2 regions of the Nonomuraea sp. NPDC052265 genome follow, and region 1 is predicted to be linked to the other one. Evidence: riboswitches for the same ligand, from Rfam matches in the RefSeq annotation. Region 1 holds a riboswitch; the other holds the start of a gene.
The links. Region 1 has a riboswitch for glycine ahead of gcvT (glycine cleavage system aminomethyltransferase GcvT). Riboswitches for the same ligand answer to the same signal wherever they lie in the genome.
Positions count from the first base shown of each region.

Region 1 (11,951 bases):
CGGCGGCCAGGGCGGCGAGCGCCTGCCGGTCGGCCGTCGGGTAGGCGACCAGGATGTCGGTGAAGCCCTCGCCGGCCAGCCACAGGGCCTCGGGGAGGGTGAAGGCCATGATGCCGCGGAAGCCGTCCATGGCCAGGATGCGTTCCAGGACGGCGCGGCTGCGTACGGACTTGCTGGCCACCCGGATGGGCTTGCCCGCGGCGCGGCGTACCAGGTCGGCCGCGTTGGCCCGCATGGCCGCCAGGTCGAGGATCGCGAAGGGCGGTTCGAGCGCCGCGGTGGCGCGGTCGTAGCGCTGGCGGTCATCCATAGCAGCAGGGTAACGGCATATCGGGCTAATGAATATGAGGGGGGTTCATATTACTTCGCGGCCCCGGGGCGGCAGGTGGCAGGTGGCCCGGCGGTCCTGTCCGTGGGGGGCGTCCTCGTTGACCGCGCTCTATGCGGGCGGTGTGACGCCGGAGAGGTTCGCATTCCTTGGTGCGGCCGTAATGATCGGGCAAATGGGCGGCGAGGGCGCGGACGCGGCCCCCGCGCACCCATGTACGTCTGTCGTTGTGATGACCACGCTTCAGCAGATGGTGCCCGCAGCCATCACCGCCCAGCACACCGGGCTGCGCAGGGCGAGAAGGGCGCTGAGACCGGCACGTACGCTGCCCGGCGCCCTCGTCGCCCTCTTCCTGGCCGCCGTGCTGGGCGCGACGACCGCCGAGGTGGTGACGTCGTTGCTCGGCAAGCCGCTCGGCTGGGTCCCGGTGAACGAGGCGATCGAGCTGGCCGGCGCGCGGACGTGGCCGCAGGTCTCCTCCGCCGCGCTGCTCACCGCCGGGGCCGGGCTGCTGATGTTGCTGCTCGCGATCGTGCCGGGACGCTCCAGGACGGTCCCGGTCGAGACGTCCGACCCGCTCGTCGTCATCGGCATCACCCGCGCCGGGCTGCGCCGGACCCTGCGCTCGGCCGCCCAGAAGGCGAACGGCGTGGACCGGGCCCGCGTACGGCTGCGCCGGCGCACCATCGAGGTCACCGTCCTGACCGGGCCGGAGAGCTCGGGCGCGATGCTCCGGCAGGTCGGCACGGCGGTCGGCGACCGGCTGGCCGGCGTCGGCACGCTCGGCACCGGCGAGGTCGTCGTCCGGTTGCGCAGGAAGGGCGTGTGATGCGGCAGTACACGGGCAACCGCGTCGGCCTGGCCCTGGTCGGGCTCACCCTGCTGGGCGCGGGCGGCTACGGCTGGCTGCGCGGCCGGGGCCTGCTCTTCGACCTGCCGCGCAACGCCAAGGTCCTGCCCGCCGAGTTCGCCCGTACGCTGGCCGCCGACCCCTGGACGTTGTGGCTGTTGGCCTTCGCCATGCTGATCCTGGCCATGCTCGCCGTGCGCTGGCTGCTGCTCAGCCTGGGGTGGGGCCGCCGGGGCGCGGCCAGCGGCACCGGCACGGCCATGCTGTGCGTGGGCCTCAAAGGCGTGGACGGCCTGGGCCGGGCGGGCGTACGGGTCGCCGACAACGGCCTGCGCGTCGCCCTGACCTGCCCCTCCGACGCGGACGTCGGCGCGGTGGTGACCAAGCTCGACCAGGACATCGTCGGCCGCATCCGCCGTGAGGTACGCGACGACGAGACGCCGGCGGTCGTCCGCGTCCACGTCCGCCGCCAACCGGCCGAGCGCCGCTGACCACTCAACCGGCTGCTCGTACCTGAAGGGAGAAGGCGCGGACCAGCGCCTTCGTCGTCGAATCCGATCGGGAGGTCGTCATTCACCGCATCATCGGCGCTTTCGCCGCCGCAGCCCTCGCTCTCACCTTCGCCACGCCCGCCGCACACGCGGCGACGGGTGACGGTTTCCCGCTGATCCCCTGCAAGATCGGGGACGACGGCCAGATGCACTGCGTGGGAGACCACCTGGCCGGCCTACTGGCCCAGGCGCTCAGCCCCGCGTTCGGCCTGGTCTGCGTGGACGAGCACACCACCACGGTCATCTGCCGCTCGTCCGCCTGACACGCAGGACGACCAGGGCTCCTCCCACCCGGAGGGGCCCTGACGCGTCAGCACTCGATCACGTTGACGGCCAGGCCGCCGCGTGAGGTCTCCTTGTACTTGTCCAGCATGTCGCGGCCGGTGTCGCGCATGGTCTTGATGGCCTTGTCCAGCGCCACGAAGTGGCGGCCGTCGCCGCGCAGCGCGATCCGGGCGGCCGTGATGGCCTTGTTGGAGGCCACGGCGTTGCGCTCGATGCACGGGATCTGCACCAGGCCGCCGATCGGGTCGCAGGTGAGCCCCAGGTTGTGCTCGATGCCGATCTCGGCGGCGTTCTCCACCTGCTCGGGGGTGCCGCCCATGACCTCGGTGAGCCCGGCCGAGGCCATCGAGCAGGCCGAGCCCACCTCGCCCTGGCAGCCGACCTCGGCGCCGGAGATCGAGGCGTTCTCCTTGAACAGCACGCCGATCGCGGCCGCCGTGAGCAGGAAGCGCACCACGCCGTCGTCGTCGGCTCGCGGGACGAACCTGGTGTAGTACGTCAGCACGGCCGGGATGATGCCGGCGGCGCCGTTGGTGGGCGCGGTGACGATGCGGCCGCCCGCGGCGTTCTCCTCGTTGACGGCCAGGGCGAACAGCGCCACCCAGTCCATCGCCTGGAGCGGGTCCTTCTCGGCCGACTCGGCCTGCAGCCGCCGGTGGAGCTGGTTGGCCCGGCGCTTGACCTTCAGGCCGCCGGGCAGCACGCCCTCCTTGGCGATGCCGCGCCGCACGCACTCCGACATCACGCGCCAGAGGTTGAGGATGCCCGAGCGGATCTCCTCCTCGGTGCGCCCGAACGCCTTCTCGTTCTCCAGCATCAGGGCGGAGATCGACAGGCCGGTGTTCGAGCAGTGCTTGAGCAGCTCCTCGCCCGAGGCGAACGGGTACGGCAGGACGGTGTCGTCGGGCTTGATGCGGTCGGCGCCCGTGGCCTTCTCGTCCACGACGAAGCCGCCGCCGACGGAGAAGTAGACCTTCTCGCGCAGGGTCTCGCCCTGCTCGTCGCGGGCGGTGAAGCGCATGCCGTTGGGGTGCTCGGGCAGGGAGATCTTGCGTTCGAAGACGAGGTCCTGGCCCACGACGAAGGGGATCTCGCGGGCGCCGAACAGCGTGACCGTGCCCGAGGCGCGCATCTCGGCCAGGCGGGCGTCGATGGAGTCGACGTCGACCAGCTCGGGCTTCTCGCCGGACAGGCCCAGCAGCACCGCCTTGTCGCTGCCGTGGCCCTTGCCTGTCAGGCCGAGCGAGCCGTACAGGATGACCTCGACGCGGGCCACGCGGGGGAGCAGGCCGTCGTCGTGCAGTCCGCGGGCGAACTTGTGCGCGGCGGCCATCGGGCCGCCGGTGTGGGAGCTGGACGGTCCGATGCCGATCTTGAAGAGGTCGAAGACGCTGATCGCCATTGATGGGCGCCCTTCAGTTCAGAAAAAGCCGGGGCCCGACGCGGGCCCCGGCGTCGATGTCAGGACTCGCCCGAGGTGAGCGCCGTGTACTCCTCGGCGGACAGCAGGTCCTCCGCGTCGCCTTCCATGCGGACGCGGAACATCCAGCCGTCGCCGTACGGGTCGGTGTTGGCCAGCGACGGGTCGTCGACCACGGCCTGGTTCACCTCGACGATCTCGCCGCCGACGGGCGAGTAGATCTCGCTCACCGACTTGGTGGACTCGACCTCGCCGACCGAGTCACCCGTCTCGACGGTCGCACCGACCTCGGGGAGCTGCACGAAGACGACGTCACCAAGAGCCTCGGCGGCGAAGGCCGTGATGCCGACGGTCACGGTGATGCCGTCGTCCACGCCCGACACCCACTCGTGTTCCTTGGTGTAGCTCAGGTCGTCAGGGATGTTGCTCACTTGTTCCTCCTGTAGAAGGGCAGCTCGACCAGGTCCATAGGTTCTTGGCTGCCCCGGATGTCCACGGCCAGACCTGTGTCGGCCCCGGTGTCCACGTAGGCCATCGCGATGGGCTTCCCCAGGGTCTGGGAGGGCGCACCGCTCGTGACCTCGCCGACGACGGCGCCGTCGCGGGTGACCGGGTAGCCGTGACGCGGCACCCGGCGGCCCTTGGCGACCAGGCCGACGAGGCGGCGGCGGGGCTGGTCGTCCTTGACCGCCTCCAGTGCCGCCCTGCCGACGAAGTCACCGGGCTTGTCGAATTTCACCACTCTGCCCAGCCCCGCGTCGAACGGGGTCAGGTCGGAGCTCAGCTCGTTGCCGTAGAGCGGCATGCCGGCCTCCAGCCTGAGGGTGTCGCGGCTGGACAGGCCGGCGGCCTTGAGCCCGTACGGCTCGCCCGCCGCCTCCAGGGCGCGCCAGAGCGGCACGGCGTCCTGGTTGGCGACGAACAGCTCGAAGCCGTCCTCGCCGGTGTAGCCGGTACGGGCGATGAGCGCCTGGCGGCCGTCGACCTGGCCGGGCAGGCCCGCGTAGTACTTGAGGCCGTCGAGATCGGCGTCGGTGAGCGTGGCCAGGATCTCCTGGGCCCTCGGGCCCTGGATCGCGATGAGGGCGTACTGCTGGGAGCGGTCATCGACCACCACGTCATACGACTTAGTGCGATTTTTCAGTTCATCCGCGACTTTGTCGGAGTTCGAGGCGTTGGCCACCACCATGAACTCCTCGTCCGCCAGCCGGTAGACGATCAGGTCGTCGAGCACCCCGCCGCGCTCGTCCACGATCATCGTGTACCTGGCCCGGCCGGGCACGAGCGCCGACAGGTGGCCGACCAGCGCGTAGTCGAGGGCGTCGGCGGCCTGCGGGCCGGTCAGGAAGATCTCGCCCATGTGCGAGAGGTCGAACAGCCCGGCCGCCTCGCGTACGGCTTTGTGCTCCGCCGACTCGCTGCCGTACCGGAGCGGCATGAGCCACCCGGCGAAGTCGGTCAGCGTGGCGCCTAGGGCCTCGTGGACGTCTCGTAGCGGCGTAGGTCGGGACATTTGTCGCACCTCAGGACAGGATTGGATGCCAGCATCCTCCCCCTCTGTCATGGATGCCTGAGAGCTTCGCCCGAGTTTTACCGGACTTTCACCTTCGGCGAGGCCCCAGGGCCTGCTTTCCAGAGGTCACCTCCCCGTAAGAACGCCTTACAGGGCTGCCGCGCGGTCCTTTGCCTTGAGAGGTTCGCGGGGAGGGCTTGCTCCTTCAGGGACCCTGACCGGATGTCAGAGTGCTCTCCCGCACGGTTTCGCCGGTGATGTCCGTCAGCCTAGTGCCGTCATGGGGGTGTTGTCGCGCTTCGCCCCTGTATCTGGCAGCACACCGCACGCAGCGAAAAGCGGCCGCGGCCCCGGAGAGGCGGGGCCGCGGCCGCGTTGGTGGCCGCGCGCGAGCCGGTCATGGCAGGTCAGCTCGCACGCGGCGGCCTGGAGGCGGGCCGGTGCGAACCGGCCCGCGTGCGGATCAGGCGCGCGCCCAGAGGGCGGGCACGTTCGGCGGCTCCCAGCCCGGCAGGCTGGTGTGCGCCTGGAGGCAGCGGTAGCCGACCCCCTGGTAGGTGACGACGTCCCCGGCCGTGTACGGCTTGTAAGCCGTCCAGGTGGTGCCCTGGCCGTCCCCTCCGACGGTCAGGGTGAAGGAGGCGGAGTGGTCCGCCGTCGCCCCGTCGCCGTTGATCCCTATGGTGTACGTCCCCGCCGCGACGCCGCTGGTGGTGGCGACCGTGACGGTGGACGACTGGCCCGCCTGGATCGTGGACGGGCTGAAGGAGACGGTGACCCCGCTCGGCACGTTCCCGGCGGAGAGCGCGACGCTCTGCGCCTGGCCGGACGTGACCTGGGTACTGACCGCCGCGGTAGCCGACTGACCGGCCTGGACCGATGCCGACGACGGGGTCACCGAGATCGAGTAGTCGTTCTCCGTGGGCGTGCCGGTGCCCACGGCGAGCTTCCATATGGCGTACGCGATGGCGTCGGTGTTGCGGTCGAGCGCCGTGGTGTTGACGGCGCTCGGGTAGCTGTCGCACGCGCTGTGGTAGCAGCGGTCGAACGCCTGCCCGGCCGAGCCTCCCCACTTGGCGGCCTGCGCCGAGCTCTTGACCGCCCCGGCCCCCGTGGCCAGGCCGCCGACCCGTACGCCGGCGCTCTTGAACGAGGCGTGGTCGCTGCGGCCGTCGCCTTCCCTGTCCCCCTCGGTCTGCAGGCCGATGGTGGCGAAGTAGTCGTTGAAGGTCCGCTGGATCGCCGCGTCGTCGTCGTAGACGAAGTAACCGGCGTTGGTCGAGGCGATCATGTCGAAGTTCAGGTACACCTCGACGCCGCTCGCGCCGCCGTTCTGGACGTAGTACCTGGACCCGACCATGCCCGCTTCCTCGGCGCCCCACCAGCCGAACCGCACGTGCTTGGTGAGCGTGGGCCTGCGGGCGGCGAGGGTGAGGGCGTTCTCCAGGAGCGCGGCCGAGCCGGAACCGTTGTCGTTGATCCCGGGTCCGGCCGCGACGCTGTCGAGGTGGGCGCCCAGCATCAGGGTCTGGTTGGCCGGGCCGCCCGGCCAGTCGGCGATCAGGTTGCTGCCGCCGCTGAAGCTCTGCACCCGGGTGGTGAACCCGGCCGCGTCGAGCTTGCCCTTGATGTAGTTGATCGAGGCGGTGAAGCCCGGCCTGCCCGAGGCGCGGTTGCCGCCGTTGCTCGTGGCGATGGACTGCAACTGGCTCAGATGCGCCGTCACGTTCGAGACGGGGATGTCGGGCGCGGGGTCGGCGGCGGCGCCGGCCGGTCCGGCCGGCGTGGTGAGGGTGAGGGCGAGCGCGGCGGTGGCCGCGGCGCCCAGCCTGAGCATGGCGTTCACGATCTGTGGCTCCTGAAGGGGGCTCCAAAGGGGCTGGGCGGCCACCCCGGCGTGACCGCCCAGGTCGTGCGACTTAGACCGGCTGCCAGAGGGCAGGGGTGTTGGGCGGCTCCCAGCCCGGCAGGCTCGTGTGCGCCTGGAGGCAGCGGTAGCTGACGCCCTGGTACGTGACGGTCTGTCCGGCCGTGTAGGCCGTGTAGGTCTGCCACGTGGTGCCCTGGCCGCCGCCCACCGTCAGGCTGAAGGAGGCGGAGTGGTCGGCGCTCGCGCCGTCGGCGTTCAGATTGATCGTGTACGTGCTGGGCGTCACGCCGCTCGTGGTCGCGAACGTCACCGTGGACGACTGCCCGGCGGTGATCGTGGACGGGCTGAAGCTGACCGTCACGCCCGAGGGCACGTTGCTCGCCGACAGGGCGATGCTCTGCGCCTGGCCGGCGGTGACCTGCGTGCTGACCGTGGCGGTGGCCGACGAGCCGGCCTGCACCGAGGCCGACGACGGGGTCACGGCGAACGCGTAGTCGTTCGGCGAGCTCTGCCCGATCTGCAGGTTGTAGGTGGCCTGCCGGTCCACGTCGGTGCCGTCGGCCGTGATCGCGATCGAGTGGTTGCCCTGCGGGCTGCTCGCCGAGGTGCTGATCGTCAGCGTGGAGGTCTGGCCCGCGGTGATCGTGGCGGGGCTGAACGAGGCGGTCACGCCGGCCGGCAGGGTGCCGGTCCGCAGGGTGATCGACTGCGCCGAGCCGCCGGTCACGGTGGTGCTGACCGTGGCCGTGGTGGACTGGCCCGGCGTGACGCTGCCGGAGGCGGGGTTCAGGTTGACCGAGAAGTCGTTGCTGCCCTGGGTGCAGCTCGGCTCGCCGGACTGGGCCCGTACGCTGACGCCGTCCCAGGCGTTCTTGACCACGTTGAACTCGGTGCAACTGCCCGGGTACAGGGTCTTGGCGGCCTGGAGGGTGGCGACCCTGGCCTTGGCGTGCGTCCACGGCTGGGTCTTCGTGTTCAGCGCGGACATGAACACCTCACCGGCCTTGCGGATGCCGATGCCGGTGATCGCGGCGCCGTTGTCGCACCGGGTGCTCGCGGGCTTGCCCGAGGGGTTGGTGCCCTCGGCCACGAGGTAGAACCAGTGGTTCTGCGGGCCGGCCGCCGCGTGCACCTCGGTGCTGGGGATGGAGGCGCTGTAGCAGTTGGGGTGGCTGAGGGCCGACGGGTTGTACATGTTGCGGATCGGCCCGGCCCCGGAGAGGTTGACCTCCTCGCCGACCAGGTAGTCCGGCGGGTCGTTCGGGTTGTTGGCGTACGCCTCGGTGAGCGCGCCGAAGATGTCGCCGGTGGACTCGTTCATGCCGCCGGTCTCGTTGCCGCTGCCCGAGCCGCCGCTGGTGAACTGGAAGATGCCGTGGCCGAACTCGTGGCCGACGACGTCCATCGACGTGAGCTGCTGGGAGTTGGCGGAGTTGTGGCCGAAGGAGCCGTACTGGCCGTTCCAGTAGGCGTTGACGTCGGCCAGGCCGACGCGGGCCGGGTAGCCGCCGCCCTGGCCGTTGATGCCGTTGCGGCCGAGCCAGGCGCTCAGCATGTCCCATTCGCGCTGCGCGGCGTACAGGGCGTCGACGCAGGCGGTCTCCAGGTTCGTGCCCGAGCCGTTGCCCCAGGTGTCGGTGGTCTTCGTGTACGGCGAGCCGTTCTGGCCGCCGCACGCCACGCCGCTCCTGCGGGGGTCGCGCATCGTGTACGCGGGGCTGGTGTCGATGGTGACGGTGCCGACGTAGTAGCTGTTGCCGGTGCCGTCGCGCACCTCGTCCCAATCGTCGATGACCCTGCCGGTGAGGGCGTCCACGTAGACGTGGAGCTTGGTCTCGTGGCCGGTGGCGTTGGCGCCGGTGACCAGGACCTCCCAGGCCAGCCGCGGGGTCGTCGTGGTGGCGTGGACGGACAGCACGGGCGTGGCGACGGTCTCGACCCTGGCCACCTTGGCCCTGGCCGTCACCGCGGCCTGGGCCGCGGTCACCTTCGCCTTCGTGCCGATCCCGATCTTCGTGCGCTGTCCGGTGGCGACCGTGTCGACCACCGCGCCGGACGCGTCCGTGGCGACGACCACGTCGCCGCCGTATACGGGCAGGCCCGCGTGCTCACGGGCGTAGGTCAGGTACTGCAGGCCGCGGACGCCTTCGACGGTGGACGTCAGCGTGAACGTGTCCTGCTCGGATGCCAGCAATGCCGCCGAGTCGGCCAGGATCGCGTTGTGTGCGGTCGCGATCGCGTTCCTGCGCTCGTCGGGGCTGGGAGGATCGGCCACCTGCGACGCTTGGGCCGCGGCGCTCGTGGCGCCCACAAGCGAGCTGGCGGTCAGGGCTAGCGCGAGCATTGCGGCAGCCCCCAACCTGAGTTTGGGGTTCACTCTCTGGCTCCTCAGGGGGGTGTGGAGTGGAAGAGCCCCGGCCGGCTGGGGATGAACACAGGGTGACACCGGGATGGCGCGGCCCGGTACCCAACAAGTTTCCTATAACGCGGTGATATGGCCCCCTGAGCTGGGATTTCGTGCCGTTTGAGGTCACAGAAAAGGTAAAGAAGCTTTCCAGTAACGGCCTCAGCAGGCCGCCGTGAACGCCTCGAAGAGCGCCAGGCCGTCGCCCGCCTCCGGATGCCACTGGACCGCCACCGCGAACCCGGCGGCGTCGAGCTCCACCGCCTCGATCGTCCCGTCGGCGGCCGTGGCGGTGACCGAGAGCCCCGGGGCGAGCCGGTCGATGGCCTGGTGGTGGTAGTGCGGGACCGTCACCGGGTCCGTGCCGAGCGCCTTGGCCAGGCGGCTGCCGGGGACGGGCGCGACCGGCAGGTGGCCGAACTCGCCGGGCGCGGGCGAGTGGCCGGTGTGCCCGGTCACGTAGGGCAGGTGCTGGTGCAGGCTGCCGCCGAGCAGCACGTTGAGCACCTGGAGGCCCCGGCAGACGCCCAGGAACGGCAGCCCCGCCTCCAGGGCCGCCGACAGGAGGGCGAACTCGGCCTCGTCCCGGAACTCCCGGACGTAGCCGGTGCGCTCGTGCGGCGCCCGGCCGTACCTGGCCGGGTCCACGTCGCCGCCACCGGCCAGGAGGAGACCGTCGAGCCGGCCCACGACCTGGGCGGGCTCGCCGGCCGGCGGCAGCAGCACGGGCTGCCCGCCGGCCTGGACGACCTTCTCGACGTACATGTACGGCAGGAGCGCGACGGGCAGGTCCCACACGGTGAACCGGGCGGGCTCCACGTACGTCGTGATCCCGATGACCGGACGGGTCACAGCGGCGTCACGTACGCACCGGAGATGCCGCCGTCCACCAGGAACTCGGCCCCCGTGATGAAGGAGGCGTCGTCGCTGGCCAGGAACGCGACGGCGGCGGCGATCTCCGACGCCTCGGCGAAGCGGCCCACGGGGACGTGCACCAGCCGCCGCTGGGCCCGCTCGGGGTCCTTGGCGAACAGCTCCCGCAGCAGCGGCGTGTTCACCGGCCCCGGGCACAGCGCGTTGACCCGGATGCCCTCGCGGGCGAACTGCACGCCCAACTCGCGCGACATCGCCAGCACGCCGCCCTTGGAGGCCGTGTACGAGATCTGCGACGTGGCCGACCCCATCACCGCCACGAACGACGCGGTGTTGATGATCGAGCCCTTGCCCTGCCGCCGCATGTACGGGATGGCGTGCTTGCAGCACAGGTAGACGCTGGTCAGGTTGACCTCCTGGACGCGGCGCCAGGCGTCGAGGCCGGTCTCCAGGATCGAGTCGTCGTCGGGCGGGGAGATGCCGGCGTTGTTGAAGGCGATGTCCACGCTGCCGTAGGTCTCGTGGGCCGTGGCGAACATCCGGACGACGTCGTCCTCGCTGGTCACGTCGGCCTTGACGAAGAGGCCGCCGACCTCGCCCGCCGCCTTGGCGCCCGCCTCCTCGTCGATGTCGACGCAGACGACCCTCGCGCCCTCCTGCGCGAACCTGCGCGCCGTGGCCAGCCCGATGCCGCTGCCCGCGCCGGTGATGACGGCCACCCGGTCCTGCAATCGCTGCACTGTACCTACTCCCTGTCCAATTGGTCGTTCACCTTCCTCGTTCGCTTCGCGAAGTGCCTCGTTCCTCAGCCCTTCACTCCGCTCACTGCGTCCGGTTCACTCCCATGAGATGAAGACGTTCTTGGTCTCGGTGAAGGCGGTCAGGGCGTCCGGGCCGAGCTCCCGGCCGAGTCCGGACTGCTTGAAGCCGCCGAACGGGGTCCAGTAGCGCACGGAGGAGTGCGAGTTCACCGACAGGGCGCCCGACTCCACCGCGCGGGCCACCCGCAGCGCCCGGCCGACGTCGCGCGTCCAGATGGACCCGCTCAGCCCGTACGGGGTGTCGTTGGCGATGCGCACGGCCTCCGCCTCGTCGGTGAACGGCACCACCGACACGACCGGGCCGAAGATCTCCTCGGTGAAGGCGCGGTCGGTGACCTTCGAGGTGAGCACGGTCGGCGGGAACCAGTAGCCCTTGCCCTGCGGGCAGTCGCCCTGGAGGTAGGGCGTGCCCTCGACGAAGCCGCGGACCCGTTCCAGGTGCTCGGCGCTGATCAGCGGGCCCATCTCGGTGGACTCGTCGAGCGGGTCGCCGACCTTGACGCCGCGCACCGCCGCCGACAGGCGCTCCAGGAACTCGTCGTACGCCTCGGCCTGGACGAGGATGCGCGAGCGGGCGCAGCAGTCCTGGCCGGAGTTATCGAAGACCGCATAAGGAGCCGTTTTTGCCGCTTTTTCGAGATCCGAGTCGGCGAAGACGATATTTGCGGACTTGCCGCCCAGCTCCAGCGTCACCCGCTTGACCTGCGCCGCCGCCTTGGCGGCGATCTCCTTGCCCACCTCGGTCGAACCGGTGAACACGATCTTGGCCACGCCGGGATGCTCGACCAGCCGGGCGCCCGCGACCTCCCCTGCCCCGGGCAGCACCTGGAGCACCCCCTCGGGGAGGCCCGCCGCCAGGGCCAGCTCGGCCAGCCTCAGCGCCGTGAGCGGCGTCCATTCCGCCGGCTTGACGATCACCGTGTTGCCCGCCGCCAGCGCCGGTGCGACGCCCCACGACATGATCAGCATCGGGAAGTTCCACGGCACGATGACGCCCACCACGCCCAGCGGCTCCTGGAACGTGATGTCCACGCCG
Region 1 covers NZ_JBIUBJ010000001.1:97,786-109,736, reverse strand. The annotation lists gene ACIHAD_RS00515 (amino acid deaminase/aldolase) at 1-310, opposite strand, end outside; gene ACIHAD_RS00510 (DUF6286 domain-containing protein) at 579-1,157, shown strand; gene ACIHAD_RS00505 (hypothetical protein) at 1,157-1,669, shown strand; gene ACIHAD_RS00500 (L-serine ammonia-lyase) at 2,040-3,416, opposite strand; gene gcvH (glycine cleavage system protein GcvH) at 3,476-3,865, opposite strand; gene gcvT (glycine cleavage system aminomethyltransferase GcvT) at 3,862-4,947, opposite strand; glycine riboswitch at 4,982-5,080, opposite strand; glycine riboswitch at 5,101-5,198, opposite strand; gene ACIHAD_RS00485 (M28 family peptidase) at 5,411-6,784, opposite strand; gene ACIHAD_RS00480 (M4 family metallopeptidase) at 6,867-9,092, opposite strand; gene ACIHAD_RS00475 (gamma-glutamyl-gamma-aminobutyrate hydrolase family protein) at 9,384-10,073, opposite strand; gene ACIHAD_RS00470 (3-oxoacyl-ACP reductase) at 10,070-10,834, opposite strand; gene ACIHAD_RS00465 (aldehyde dehydrogenase family protein) at 10,931-11,951, opposite strand, start outside.

Region 2 (11,951 bases), on a different contig from region 1:
TGACCAAGCCACCCAAGGGCGCCACCGCCGTCGCCATCAGGGAGCAGACCGAGCAACTCGCCGACGGGGGCCTGAACGACGCCCCGGAGGCCGTACGGGCGCTGCGGGCCTTCGTGTTCGGCAGCGTGGCGGTCGAAGTCCAGCAATCAGGATGGGCTGACCCGGAAGTTGATGAATGGGTCAGGCGGGACGAAAGGGCTGATGTGGACTTCGAAAGAGGGCTCGACGCTTTGCTCAAGGGGTTGCAAACGTAGTGCGCGTGTCACGCTTGGCCCGTTATCCTGCATAAGGCACGCTGTGTCGAAGGTCACACGACGGGGGGATCCTCCTGTAACAGTCCGAACGGGCTATGTCGGACCGTGTGACGCACGTCGCACACTTGCCAGAACAACAAACCCGAGCCGCTCCCGTCCCTCTCCCGGGAGCACCCACGAGATATCGGAGGCACGCCGATGTGCCCGCACGACCCGGCCTGTCCGTCTGCCGAGGCGCCGGACCGCGAGGCAGCACGTACCCTCGCATGCCACCCCGAGCAGGGGTGGAGCCTTCTCTGCAACGGCGTCGTCCTGTTCGAGGACACCGGGGAGCTCCTGCCCAGTGGCACCGTCATCGCGCCGCACCGGCCCGACCCCCTGGTGGGCGCCGCCTGACGGCGGCGTAGCCGCCGATCCACCGGGCCACGACCTCGCCCACCCGGGTGGGGTCCCGCTTCAGGTCGTGGCCCTCACCCGGCAGCACCACCAGCCGGGCGCAGTCCGCGGGATCCGGCACCCCGAACGGATCCCGGTCCCCGTTGACCACCAGCACGTCGACCCCGGCCCCGCGCAGCTCCTCGGCCCTGGAACGCTCCGGCTTGCCCGGCGGGTGCAGGGGGAAGGCCAGCGCCACCACCGCCGCCGCGCCCACCGCCGAGGCCGTACGGCAGGCCACCCGGGCGCCGTTGCTCCGGCCGCCCTGCACCAGCGGCAGCCCCGGCCATCCGGCCCGCAACTCGGCCAGCACGGCCTCCCACGCCTCGTCCTGGCGGACCGCCGAGCCCGGCGCCCGCGCCCCCGCGACCCGGAACGCCTGTGACACCCTGGCCACGGTCGCCCCCACCCCGAGCGCGGCGTCGCGGACGGCCAGCAGGTCGGGCGCCTCCACTCCCCCGGCCGAGCCGTGGGTCAGCACCAGCAGCAGCCGGGGCTCGGCCGCCTCGTCGACCTGCACCAGCGCGGGCCCTCTCGGAGTCATGATCTCCATGGCAGCACCGTACCTGGGGAGGATCCGCCGTTGGCTCCCAGGGACGATGACGGCGCGCCGGACAACCGGGATGATGACCTGTATGCCAGAGATGCGCCCCATCCGGGATGACCTGCAGGCCACCCTCGACGCCCGCCGCGACCTCGGTCCCGACTACGAGACCGCGCTCGTCGAGTCCTTCGTCGAACGGCTCGACGCCACCATCGCCGCCCGCGTCCAGGCCGAGCAGGGCGGCCACGGCCTCGCCCCGGTCAAGCCCAAGCACCGGCAGAACACCGGCGCGGCGATGATCCCCATCGCGCTGGGCTCGATGGGCCTCGGCATCCCGCTGACCGCCATCGCGGCCGGCAACTCGGGCCTGGTCGGCCTGACGATCACGTGGCTGGCGATCGTCGCCATCAACGTGGCCGCCGCCGTGGCCATCATGCGCCGCGGCTGAGAGCCCTCAGGGGATTCGGGTCAGGCGTCGCGGTGAAATCGCAGCCGGACCTCGGCGGCCATGGTCTCGTCCTCGTGTTCGAGGCCGTACGTCCACACCTGGCCGGCGTCCTCGGTGCGCCCGCGCAGCGGCAGCGTGCGGGCCAGCAGCTCGATGGCCAGCGCCCCCGTCCGGGGGTCGGCCCCGCTCTCGACGGCCTCGGCGAACTCCGCGCAGGCCTGCTCCAGGTGCGCGATGCCGAGCAGCACCCGCAGCCCCGGCAGCTCCCGCGCCGGGGCGAACTCCAGCGCGTCCAGCAGCAGCCCGGCCGCCTCCCCCGGATCGCCGTGCTCCAGCAGCGTCTCGGCGAGCTGGCGTGCCGCGTGCGCGGCGGCCTCGGCGTCGCCCACGTCCAGGCCCGCGTCGTAGGCGGCGCGCAGCTCCTTGTCCGCCTCCTGCGGGCTGCCGGCCAGCCGGGCCAGCGCGAGGTGCGCCAGCGGGACGTAGGCCGGCGTGCCGACGCCGAGCACGGCCTGCCAGGCGGCCCTGGCCTGGTCGTCGCGGCCCTCGCGCTCGAAGCCCTGGGCCAGGTGGCAGGCGGCCTGGGCGGCGTACTCGGGATGGCCGGTGGCCAGCGCGGTGCGGGCCGCGGCGCGGGCGGCGTCGGTGTCGCCGCGCTCGTCGAGCACCACGGCCAGCCCCACGGCCGCCTGGGCCCGGTCGGGGCTGTCGGGGTCGGCGACCAGCTCGGTCAGTATCGCCGCCGCACCGTCGAGGTCGCCGCCCTCGGCCAGGCGGCGGGCGGTGTCGAGAGGCGGGGTCTCCAGCTCTGAGAACGTCAAGAGAGCTCCTTCGGGCGACGGATCGCACCGAGCCTAACGGCTCGTCGCGATCATGTCTGCTCACTTGACGGTGTGGGACTGGGCCGTGCCCGAAGCGGGCCTCCGGGCGGGGACCCGCTCGGCGGATCAGTCCTCGTACGCCTCCAGCGGCGGGCAGGAGCACACCAGGTTGCGGTCGCCGTACGCCTGGTCGATGCGGCGCACCGGCACCCAGTACTTGCCCTCGCGCAGCGAGGCCAGCGGGTAGGCCGCCTCGGTCCGCGAGTACGGGTGGGGCCACTCGTCGGCGGTGACCGACTCGGCCGTGTGCGGCGCGTTGCGCAGCGGGTTGTCGGTCTTGTCGTAGTCGCCGGAGGCCACCTTGGCGATCTCGCCCCGGATGGCGATCATGGCGTCCACGAACCGGTCGAGCTCGCCCAGGTCCTCGCTCTCGGTGGGCTCGATCATCAGCGTCCCGGCCACCGGGAACGACATGGTCGGCGCGTGGAAACCGTAGTCGATCAGGCGCTTGGCCACGTCGTCGACGGTGACGCCGGTCTCCTTGGTGATCTGGCGCAGGTCCACGATGCACTCGTGCGCGACCAGGCCGCCGCGGCCGGTGTAGAGCACCGGGTAGTGCGGGGCCAGCCGCCGGGCCAGGTAGTTGGCCGACAGGATGGCCTGCTCGGTGGCCGCCGTGAGGCCCTCGGAGCCCATCATCCGCACGTACGCCCACGAGATCGGCAGGATGCCCGCCGAGCCGTACGGGGCGGCCGAGACCGGGCCGACCGGGCCGCCGTCGCGCAGCGGGTGGCCGGGCAGGTAGGCCGCCAGGTGGCCGCGGACCGCGACCGGGCCGACGCCGGGGCCGCCGCCGCCGTGCGGGATGCAGAACGTCTTGTGCAGGTTGAGGTGCGACACGTCGGCGCCGAACTCGCCGGGCTTGGCCAGGCCCACCAGGGCGTTGAGGTTGGCGCCGTCGACGTAGACCTGGCCGCCGGCCTCGTGCACCTTGGCGCAGACCTCGGTGATCGACTCCTCGTACACGCCGTGCGTGGACGGGTACGTCACCATGATCGCGGCCAGCCGCTCGCGGTGCTTGGCGATCTTGGCGTCGAGGTCGGCCAGGTCGATGTTCCCGTCGCCGTCGCAGGCCACGACCACGACCCGCATGCCCGCCATGACGGCGCTGGCCGCGTTCGTGCCGTGGGCGGAGGACGGGATCAGGCACACGTCACGCTCGGTGGCGCCGTTGGCCTGGTGGTAGGCGCGGATGGCCAGCAGGCCGGCGAACTCGCCCTGGGAGCCCGCGTTCGGCTGGATGGAGACCGCGTCGTAGCCGGTCACCTCGGCCAGCCAGCCCTCCAGGGTGCCGATGAGCTCCCGGTAACCCTCGGTCTGGGCCTCCGGCGCGTACGGGTGGACGCCCGCGAACTCCGGCCAGGTGATCGGCTCCATCTCGGTGGTGGCGTTCAGCTTCATCGTGCAGGAGCCGAGCGGGATCATCGAACGGTCGAGCGCGATGTCCTTGTCCTGGAGCCTGCGCAGGTAGCGCAGCATCGCGGTCTCGGAGCGGTGGCTGTGGAAGACCGGGTGGGTCAGGTAGTCCGACTCGCGCAGCAGGTCGGCCGGCAGCGCGTCGGCCGACAGCTCCACCTCCTCGCGCTCGACGCCGAAGGCGGCCCACACCTTGACCAGCTCGGCCGCGCCGGTCTTCTCGTCACAGGCGATGGAGACGTGGTCGTCGCCTGCCTGCCACAGGTTGACGCCCCGCTCGGCGGCGGCGGCCACCACCTCGGCGGCCCGGCCGGGCACGCGGACGAGCACGGTGTCGAAGAACTCGCCGTGCACGACCTCCAGGCCGGCCTCGCGCAGCCCGCCGGCCAGCGCGACGGCGTGCCGGTGCACCCGCAGCGCGATGCGGCGCAGGCCCTCGGGGCCGTGGTAGACGGCGTACATGCCGGCGATCACCGCCAGCAGGACCTGGGCGGTGCAGATGTTGCTGGTGGCCTTCTCGCGGCGGATGTGCTGCTCGCGGGTCTGCAGGGCCAGCCGGTAGGCGGGGTCGCCGTCGACGTCGACCGACACGCCGACCAGGCGGCCGGGCATCTGCCGCTGCAGGCCCTCGCGTACGGACATGTAGGCCGCGTGCGGCCCGCCGAAGCCGAAGGAGACGCCGAAGCGCTGGGAGGAGCCGACGGCGATGTCGGCGCCCAGCTCGCCGGGGGCGGCCACGAGCGTGAGGGCCAGCAGGTCGGCGGCGGCCACGACGAGCGCGCCCGCCTCGTGCGCCCTGGCGGCCACGTCGCGGAAGTCGCGCAGGCGGCCCGAGGCGCCCGGGTACTGCACCAGCACGCCGAAGCACTCGGGCAGCTCGCCGTCGAGGTCGTGCTCGACCAGCGTGATGCCGAGCGGCTCGGCGCGGGTGGCCAGCACGGCCTTGGTCTGGGGCAGCGTGTCGGCGTCGACCACGAACACGTCGCTCTTGGATTTGCCCGCCCGGCGGGCCAGCGTCATGGCCTCGGCCGCGGCGGTGCCCTCGTCCAGCAGGGAGGCGCCGGCGACGTCGAGGCCGGTCAGGTCGGAGACGACCGTCTGGAAGTTCAGCAGCGCCTCCAGGCGGCCCTGCGAGATCTCCGGCTGGTACGGCGTGTAGGCGGTGTACCAGCCCGGGTTCTCCAGCAGGTTGCGCCGGATGACGGCGGGCGTGACGGTGTCGTGGTAGCCCAGCCCGATCATGGAGGTCAGCACCCGGTTGCGGGAGGCCAGCTCGCGCAGCTCGGCGATGGCCTCGGTCTCGCTCGCGGCGGCCGGCAGCTTGAGCCGGTCCTTGGCCCTGATGGCCTCGGGAACGGCCACGGCCACCAGATCGCCGACGGACTCGAAGCCCACGGCCTCGAGCATGCGCTGCTGCTCGGACTCCGATGGGCCGATATGCCTGGACGAGAACGGCGGAGCGGACAGGTCGGTCATGGAGGTTGCCTCCTGAGGCGTGGAGACCGGCGCCGGGGCGCGGGCGAGTGCCGGATCTCCCCCTCTGTCAGCGCGACGTCATCGCGACCTGAGAGCTTCACCCCGCCGTGGGGCTTGCACCGTCGGTGAGGTGCGCCTGGCGGGCGCACCTGCTTTCCAGAGTTGCCTCACCCGAGCGGTACGGGATGCCTGAGAGATTCCGGGGAGGGTTGCTCCTTCGGCGCCCCAGGACCGAGGCCCAGGGACTCTCCCGCACGGGGTCGTCAGCCTTACTCTGTCCTAGATTACTACGGTGTGTTCAGCGGTTCAGCTCACCCCGTGCGGCGTGCGCGCCGGCGCTTGGCAAGCTCGTCAGTGGGATGGTCGGCCGGGACGCTGTCCTCGACCGCCGCCCGTTCCCCCGGCAGCTCCGCGAGGGAGCCCTCGACCTCGCGCCAGACCCGGCCGAGCGCGATGCCGAACACGCCCTGCCCGCCCTGGAGGAGATCGATCACCTCGTCGGCGGAGGTGCACTCGTAGACGCTGACCCCGTCGCTCATGAGCGTGATCTGCGCGAGGTCGGCGACCCCGCGGTCACGCAGATGCTGCACCGCGGTGCGGATCTGCTGCAGCGACACTCCCGTGTCGAGCAGCCGCTTGACGACCTTGAGCACCAGGATGTCGCGGAAGCTGTAGAGCCGCTGCGAGCCCGAGCCGTGCGCGGCTCTTATCGTGGGCTCCACCAGGCCCGTGCGCGCCCAGTAGTCGAGCTGCCTGTAGGTGATGCCGGCCGCCGAACACGCTGTGGGCCCGCGGTATCCGATGTCGGCGGGCAGCGTCGTGGGCTGCTCGTCGAAGAGCAGGCCCTGCTCTCCGGCACGCTGCCGCGCACTCTCACGCCGCACCGGATCTTCCTGGCCGGCCGTCTTTCCCTCGCCGCTGCTGACCGCCACGCGGACCTCCGGCTTTCTCTCATCCCGCGGCCTGATCTGGGGGTTCGTAAAGGGCGACCACGGGTTTCACTTGCACCGTAGGACCGTGACCATGCTCAGTCAACGATCCGGCTCGGCGCGTCGTGAAGCGTAAATGCACTGAAATACCTACCCCGCCCTGCCGAAGTCCTCGGGAGTGATCGTGTCAAGGAACTCCCTGAACTTCTCCACCTCGTCCTCCTGGTCGTCCGGGATGATCACACCGGCCTCCTGGACGACCTCTTCGCTGGCGAAGATGCGGGCGCCGGTACGCAGGGCCAGGGCGATCGAGTCGGACGGCCTGGCGCTCACCTCCACGCCGTTGGAGAACACAAGGTCGGCGAAGAAGATGCCGTCACGCAAAGCGACGATGTTGACCGCGCGCAGCCCCACGCCGAGCGCGCTCAGCACGTCCCTGAACAGATCATGGGTGAGCGGCCGGGGCGGCGGCTCCTCGGCCTGCGCCAGGGCGATCGCGGTCGCCTCGGTCATGCCGATCCAGATCGGAAGGAACCGTTCCCCGTGTGCCTCCTTGAGCAAGACGATCGGTTGATTTGTGGGCATCTCAACTCGTACGCCCACGACCTCCATCTGCAACACGGGCTGCTCCGTATTCGACCGGCCGGTCGCCCGGCACAGCTGTTGACTGGGTCGCTTCTGCTCCACACTTGTGCATTTCAACGTAACACCCGGCAGGCCTGGAATGTGCCCCGGCCTTCCAGCTCCGTGCCCTCAGCGGCCCAGGACAGACCTGACGCCGCTGCGCACCAGGGAGGCGTGCAGATCGAGCAGGAGCTGGGACAGCTCCCTGGCCGCCTCGTCGGCCTCGCCGATGGCACCGGGGGCGCGTCGCTTGAGTATGGGCGCGACGGCCTGCTCGACCAGCCCGCACTCCCGCTCGGCGGCGGCCTTGACCGCGCGCAGGTGGCGGGCGTGCAGGCCGAAGCGGGCCAGGGCGCCGACGCTGCGCGCGACCTTCAGCGCCTCCTCGTCGTAGCGCCTGGCCACGGGGGCGAGCAGGCCGTAGTCCTCCAGCTCGGCGAGGGTCTCCTCGTCGATGCCGGCGGCCTCCAGCAGCTCGGCCCGGCTGAACCGGATCTCCTGCGGCTGCTGCACCGCGCGCGGGCGGCCGAAGCTCTCGGCCATCCTGTCCTTGATCACCCGCAGCGGCAGGTAGTGGTCACGCTGCTCGGTCAGGATGAAGCGCAGCTGCTCGACGTGGAGGTGGGTGAACTTGCGGTAGCCCGAGGGGCTGCGCTCGGGCTCGATCAGCCCCTCACCCTCCAGGAAGCGGATCTTGGACACGGTGACGTCGGGGAACTCGCCCTGCAGCAGGGCGAGCACCTCCCCGATGCTCATGTGCGAGCGTGCCGCCTGTGAGCTCATGCGCCGGCGTTGACCCTCATCAGGAAGACGAGGCGGAACTTGCCGATCTGCACCTCGTCTCCGGAGTGCAGGGGGACCTCCTCGATGCGCTCCCGGTTGACGTAGGTGCCGTTGAGGCTGCCCACGTCGCGTACGGAGAACTGGCCGCCGCGGTGGCGGTAGAACTCGACGTGGCGGCGGGAGACGGTGATGTCGTCGAGGAAGATGTCGCTCTCCGGGTGGCGCCCGGTCGTGGTGAGGTCCTTGTCGAGCCGGAACCGGCTCCCCTGGTTGGGCCCCCTGGTCACGGTGAGCAACGCCGTGCCGGGCGGGAGCTGTTCGACCAGCGCCCGTTCGGCCAGGAGCATGTCGCCTGTCTCAGCCTCGTACGCCTCGATTCCCGCGACCGAGATCGTCGATGTGGTGTCCCCGGAGACCTCGGGTCTGGTCAGCGGTGACCCACAGCGGGAACAGAAACGGGCATCCTCGGGGTTGGCGTGCCCGCACTGCGTGCAGTAGACGCTCGGCATCGATCGGCTCGGCCTCCTACCGCGAAGACGCGGCGACGGTGCTGGGGACGCGCCTGCCTTCGCTCTTCAAGTTTGCGAATGCCGCAACTTACGCTGATCAGCGGCAAAGGTCAAGGCGGGGCGCTGGACTGCTGGTTCGGACGCTGACAAAGTTACCGCCGCCCCCACCCCGTGGTCCATGCCGCCGCGCGTTTCTACATTACGATCTTGCGGCACTCCGCGCGCACATCGCGGGCGAAGGCTTTTCCGCTACTCTACGTGATCAGACGGCTGCCTGTTCGACCACGCGGGCCCAGCGTTCGAGCAACGCCTGGGCGCCGTCCATGTCGGGAGCCTCGGCCCACAGGTCGGTGACCGGCTCGGCGGCGGCGGGCAGGATCAGCACCCACGATCCGTCGTCGCGGGCGACCCGCACGCCGTCGGTGGTGTCCACGCGCCAGCCGTCGGGCTCGGCCTCGGCGGCCTCGATGACCGAGCGCATGACCGCGCCCTTGGCCGCCCACTGGGTGGGCACGCTCCGCCGCAGCAGCTTGACCTCGGGGATCCTGGCGTCGATCTGACTGAGCGACAGCCGGGTGCGGGCCACCAGCCCCAGCAGGCGCATGAACGCGGCCAGGCCGTCGATGGCCGGGCTGAACTCCGGCACGACGAACCCGCCGCGCCCGTCGGCCGCGAAAATCATGTCGGGGCCCTCGGCGGCGGAGGTCAGGGCGTCGAGCGCGGTCGAGGTCCACTGCACCTGGACGCCGTGGAAGCGGCAGACCTGCTCGGCGACGCGCGTGGTGGTGACGGGCAGGGCCACCCGGCCGCCCCCGCGCTCGGCCGCCACCAGGTCCAGCACGACGAGCAGGGCGCGTTCCTCGCTGATGAGCTGGCCGGTCTCGTCCACCAGCGCGATGCGTTCGCCCACCGGGTCGAGGCGCACGCCGAACGCCGCCCGCGAGGAGCTGACCAGCTCCGACAGGCGTTGCAGGTCGCGGCGGCGCTCGGCCAGCGTCTCGGTGGGCGAGACGTCGTCCAGGCGGGCGTTGACGGTGAGCACCTCGACGCCGGCCCGGCTGAGCAGCGTGGGCATCACCAGGGAGGAGGTGCCGCCGGCGCAGTCGACCACGACCTTCATGTCCTTGACGCCGGTCACGCCGATGGCCCGCATCAGCTCGTGCGTGTAGCCCTCGACGGCCCTGGCCGGGTAGTGCAGCTCGGCGATCTCGCCGGGGAAGGCCCGCCGGTACTCCTGGCGGGAGAAGACGCGCTCCAGCTTGCGCTGGGCGGCCGGGGGCAGGTCGGCGCCGCGGTCGTCCATGATGACGATGTCGACGCTCTGCGGGTCGCCCGGCGTGGTGCGCAGGGCGATGCCGCCGGCGGCCGACTCGCGCGCGGTGTGGAAGCGGGCCACGGGCAGCGGCGCGGCCTCCAGGTCCAGGACGTTGATCGCGGCGGCGGTCAGCGCGCCGATCACGGCCCGCTTGAGCGCCCTGGCGGCCAGGGAGCAGTCGCGGGAGGTGACGACGTAGGCGCCCTTGCGCAGGGTGGTGGCGTACGCGCCGGCCAGGCGGACGCACAGCTCGGCGGTGATCTCGACGTTGACCAGGCCGCTGACGCCGCGCGGGCCGAACAGGTTGCGCTGGCCGCGCGACTCCCAGATGACGCTGGTGTTGACGACCGCGCCGGCCTCGATGGTCTTGAACGGGTAGACCTTGACGCCGCTGGAGATGTACGCCTCGGCCTCGATGACGCATTCGTCGCCGATGACGGCGTCCTCCTCGACGCGGGCGCCGCCCATGACGTCGGTGCTCTTGCCGATCACGCAGCCGCGCAGGTGGGCGCCGGGGCCGAGGTAGACGTTGTCGTGCACGACCGCGCGGTGCAGGAAGGCGCCCTCGCGCACGACCGCGTTGTTGCCGAGCACGGTGAACTCGCGCAGTTCGGCGCCCGCCTCCACCTTGGCGTAGTCGCCGATCAGCAGCGGGCCCTTCAGGACGGCGTCGGGGTCGACCGTGGCCGAGTCGGCCACCCAGACGCCCGGGGAGAGCTCGAAGCCGCCGATGTCGAGGCGGACCCGGCCCGACAGCGCGTCGGCCTGGGCCTTGAGGTAGCTGGCGTGGGTGCCGACGTCCTCCCAGTAGCCGCCGGCGACGTAGCCGTAGATGGGGGCGCCGCGTTCCAGGAGGGCGGGGAAGACGTCTGATGACCAGTCGACCGGTTCGCCGTCGGCCACGGCGTCGAGGACCTCGGGCTCCATGACGTAGATGCCGGTGTTGACGGTGTCGGAGAAGACCTGCCCCCAGGTGGGCTTCTCCAGGAAGCGCTGAACGCGTCCGCTCTCGTCGAGGATGATGATCCCGAATTCGAGGGGGTTGGGTACGCGTTTCAGGCCGATGGTGACAAGAGCCGAATTTTCGCGATGAAAACGGATCATGTCGGATAAGTCGATATCCGTGAGGGCGTCGCCGGAGATGACCAGGAAGCGGTCGTCGCGGAGGCGGGCGGCGGCGTTCTTGACGCTGCCCGCGGTGCCGAGGGGCAGGTCCTCGGTGGCGTACTGGAGGTTCATGCCCAGCTCGTCGCCGTCGCCGAAGTAGTTGCGCACGAGGGCGGCCAGGAACTGGAGGGTGACGACCGTCTCGGTGATGCCGTGCCGTTTGAGCAGGCGCAGGACGTGTTCCATGATCGGGCGGTTGACCACGGGGAGCAGAGGCTTGGGCTGGTTGGCGGTCATCGGACGCAGCCGAGTCCCCTCCCCGCCCGCCATGACGACCGCCTTCACCCGATCACTCCTTCGTGGTCGCGGTTACGAGTTGGCGCACCTGCACCACATACAGGATCCCTGCCCACCAATACAGGCCCGTGCCCCACAGCGCGAAGGCCCACCCGGCAATTCGCGCTATATCGGCATACCACCCGGTGTGGGAGGCGAGGAAGAGCAGCGGGAAGGCGTACATGAGGTTGAACATGGCGGCCTTGCCCAGGAAATGCACCTGAAGTGCCTTATAGCCATGTTTGCGAAGTACGGGGAACGAACAGGCGACGAAGAGCTCCCGGGCCACGATGACGGCCACCAGCCACCACGGGATGACCTCCCGCAGCAGCAGGGCCAGGATGGTGGCGAAGACGTACAGCTTGTCGGCGGCCGGATCGATCACCCGGCCGAGCTTGCTGGTCTGGTTGAACGCGCGAGCGATCTTGCCGTCGAGCCAGTCGGTGAACCCGGCCACGATGAGGATGCCGATGGCCCACCCGTCCGCCCGTGGGCCCAGGACCAACCACAGGAACACGGGGACGCCCAGCAGGCGCAGGAAGCTCAGCAGGTTGGGAACCGTCCAGATCCGGTCCTCGGCGGAAGTTTCGCTCACGCAGAGACCCTACTGCGTGGAACTCCGGCACAGACGCCCCACCAGCGACCATTCCCTGCCTGGACTTCCCCGCGGGGCGGGGTGAGTGGGCGTTTCGCGGCATGTGGGGGCGGGAAAAGGCTGGGTGATCGATCCCCCCGCGGTGCCGGCCTGGCTTGGGGGGATCGGATGTGGCCCTGGGAGTCCGGCGTGCTGCGGGGCGCGCCGGAGATCGCCTTGTTCCTCTGCCTGGCCCTCGGGTTCGCCCTGGGCCGGATCAGGTTCCGCGGGGTGGCCCTCGGCGGCGTGGCCGGGACACT
Region 2 covers NZ_JBIUBJ010000004.1:146,774-158,724, forward strand. The annotation lists gene ACIHAD_RS14250 (TetR/AcrR family transcriptional regulator C-terminal domain-containing protein) at 1-254, shown strand, start outside; gene ACIHAD_RS14255 (DUF5999 family protein) at 453-650, shown strand; gene ACIHAD_RS14260 (alpha/beta family hydrolase) at 607-1,242, opposite strand; gene ACIHAD_RS14265 (hypothetical protein) at 1,325-1,681, shown strand; gene ACIHAD_RS14270 (hypothetical protein) at 1,702-2,502, opposite strand; gene gcvP (aminomethyl-transferring glycine dehydrogenase) at 2,629-5,454, opposite strand; glycine riboswitch at 5,621-5,717, opposite strand; gene ACIHAD_RS14280 (MerR family transcriptional regulator) at 5,766-6,386, opposite strand; gene ACIHAD_RS14285 (bifunctional nuclease family protein) at 6,534-7,004, opposite strand; gene ACIHAD_RS14290 (MerR family transcriptional regulator) at 7,137-7,763, opposite strand; gene ACIHAD_RS14295 (FHA domain-containing protein) at 7,787-8,299, opposite strand; gene ACIHAD_RS14300 (sugar phosphate nucleotidyltransferase) at 8,562-11,066, opposite strand; gene ACIHAD_RS14305 (CDP-alcohol phosphatidyltransferase family protein) at 11,071-11,652, opposite strand; gene ACIHAD_RS14310 (hypothetical protein) at 11,821-11,951, shown strand, end outside.
Region 2: linked by a shared signal. The riboswitch ahead of gcvP (aminomethyl-transferring glycine dehydrogenase) and the one ahead of gcvT (glycine cleavage system aminomethyltransferase GcvT) in region 1 are both predicted to bind glycine.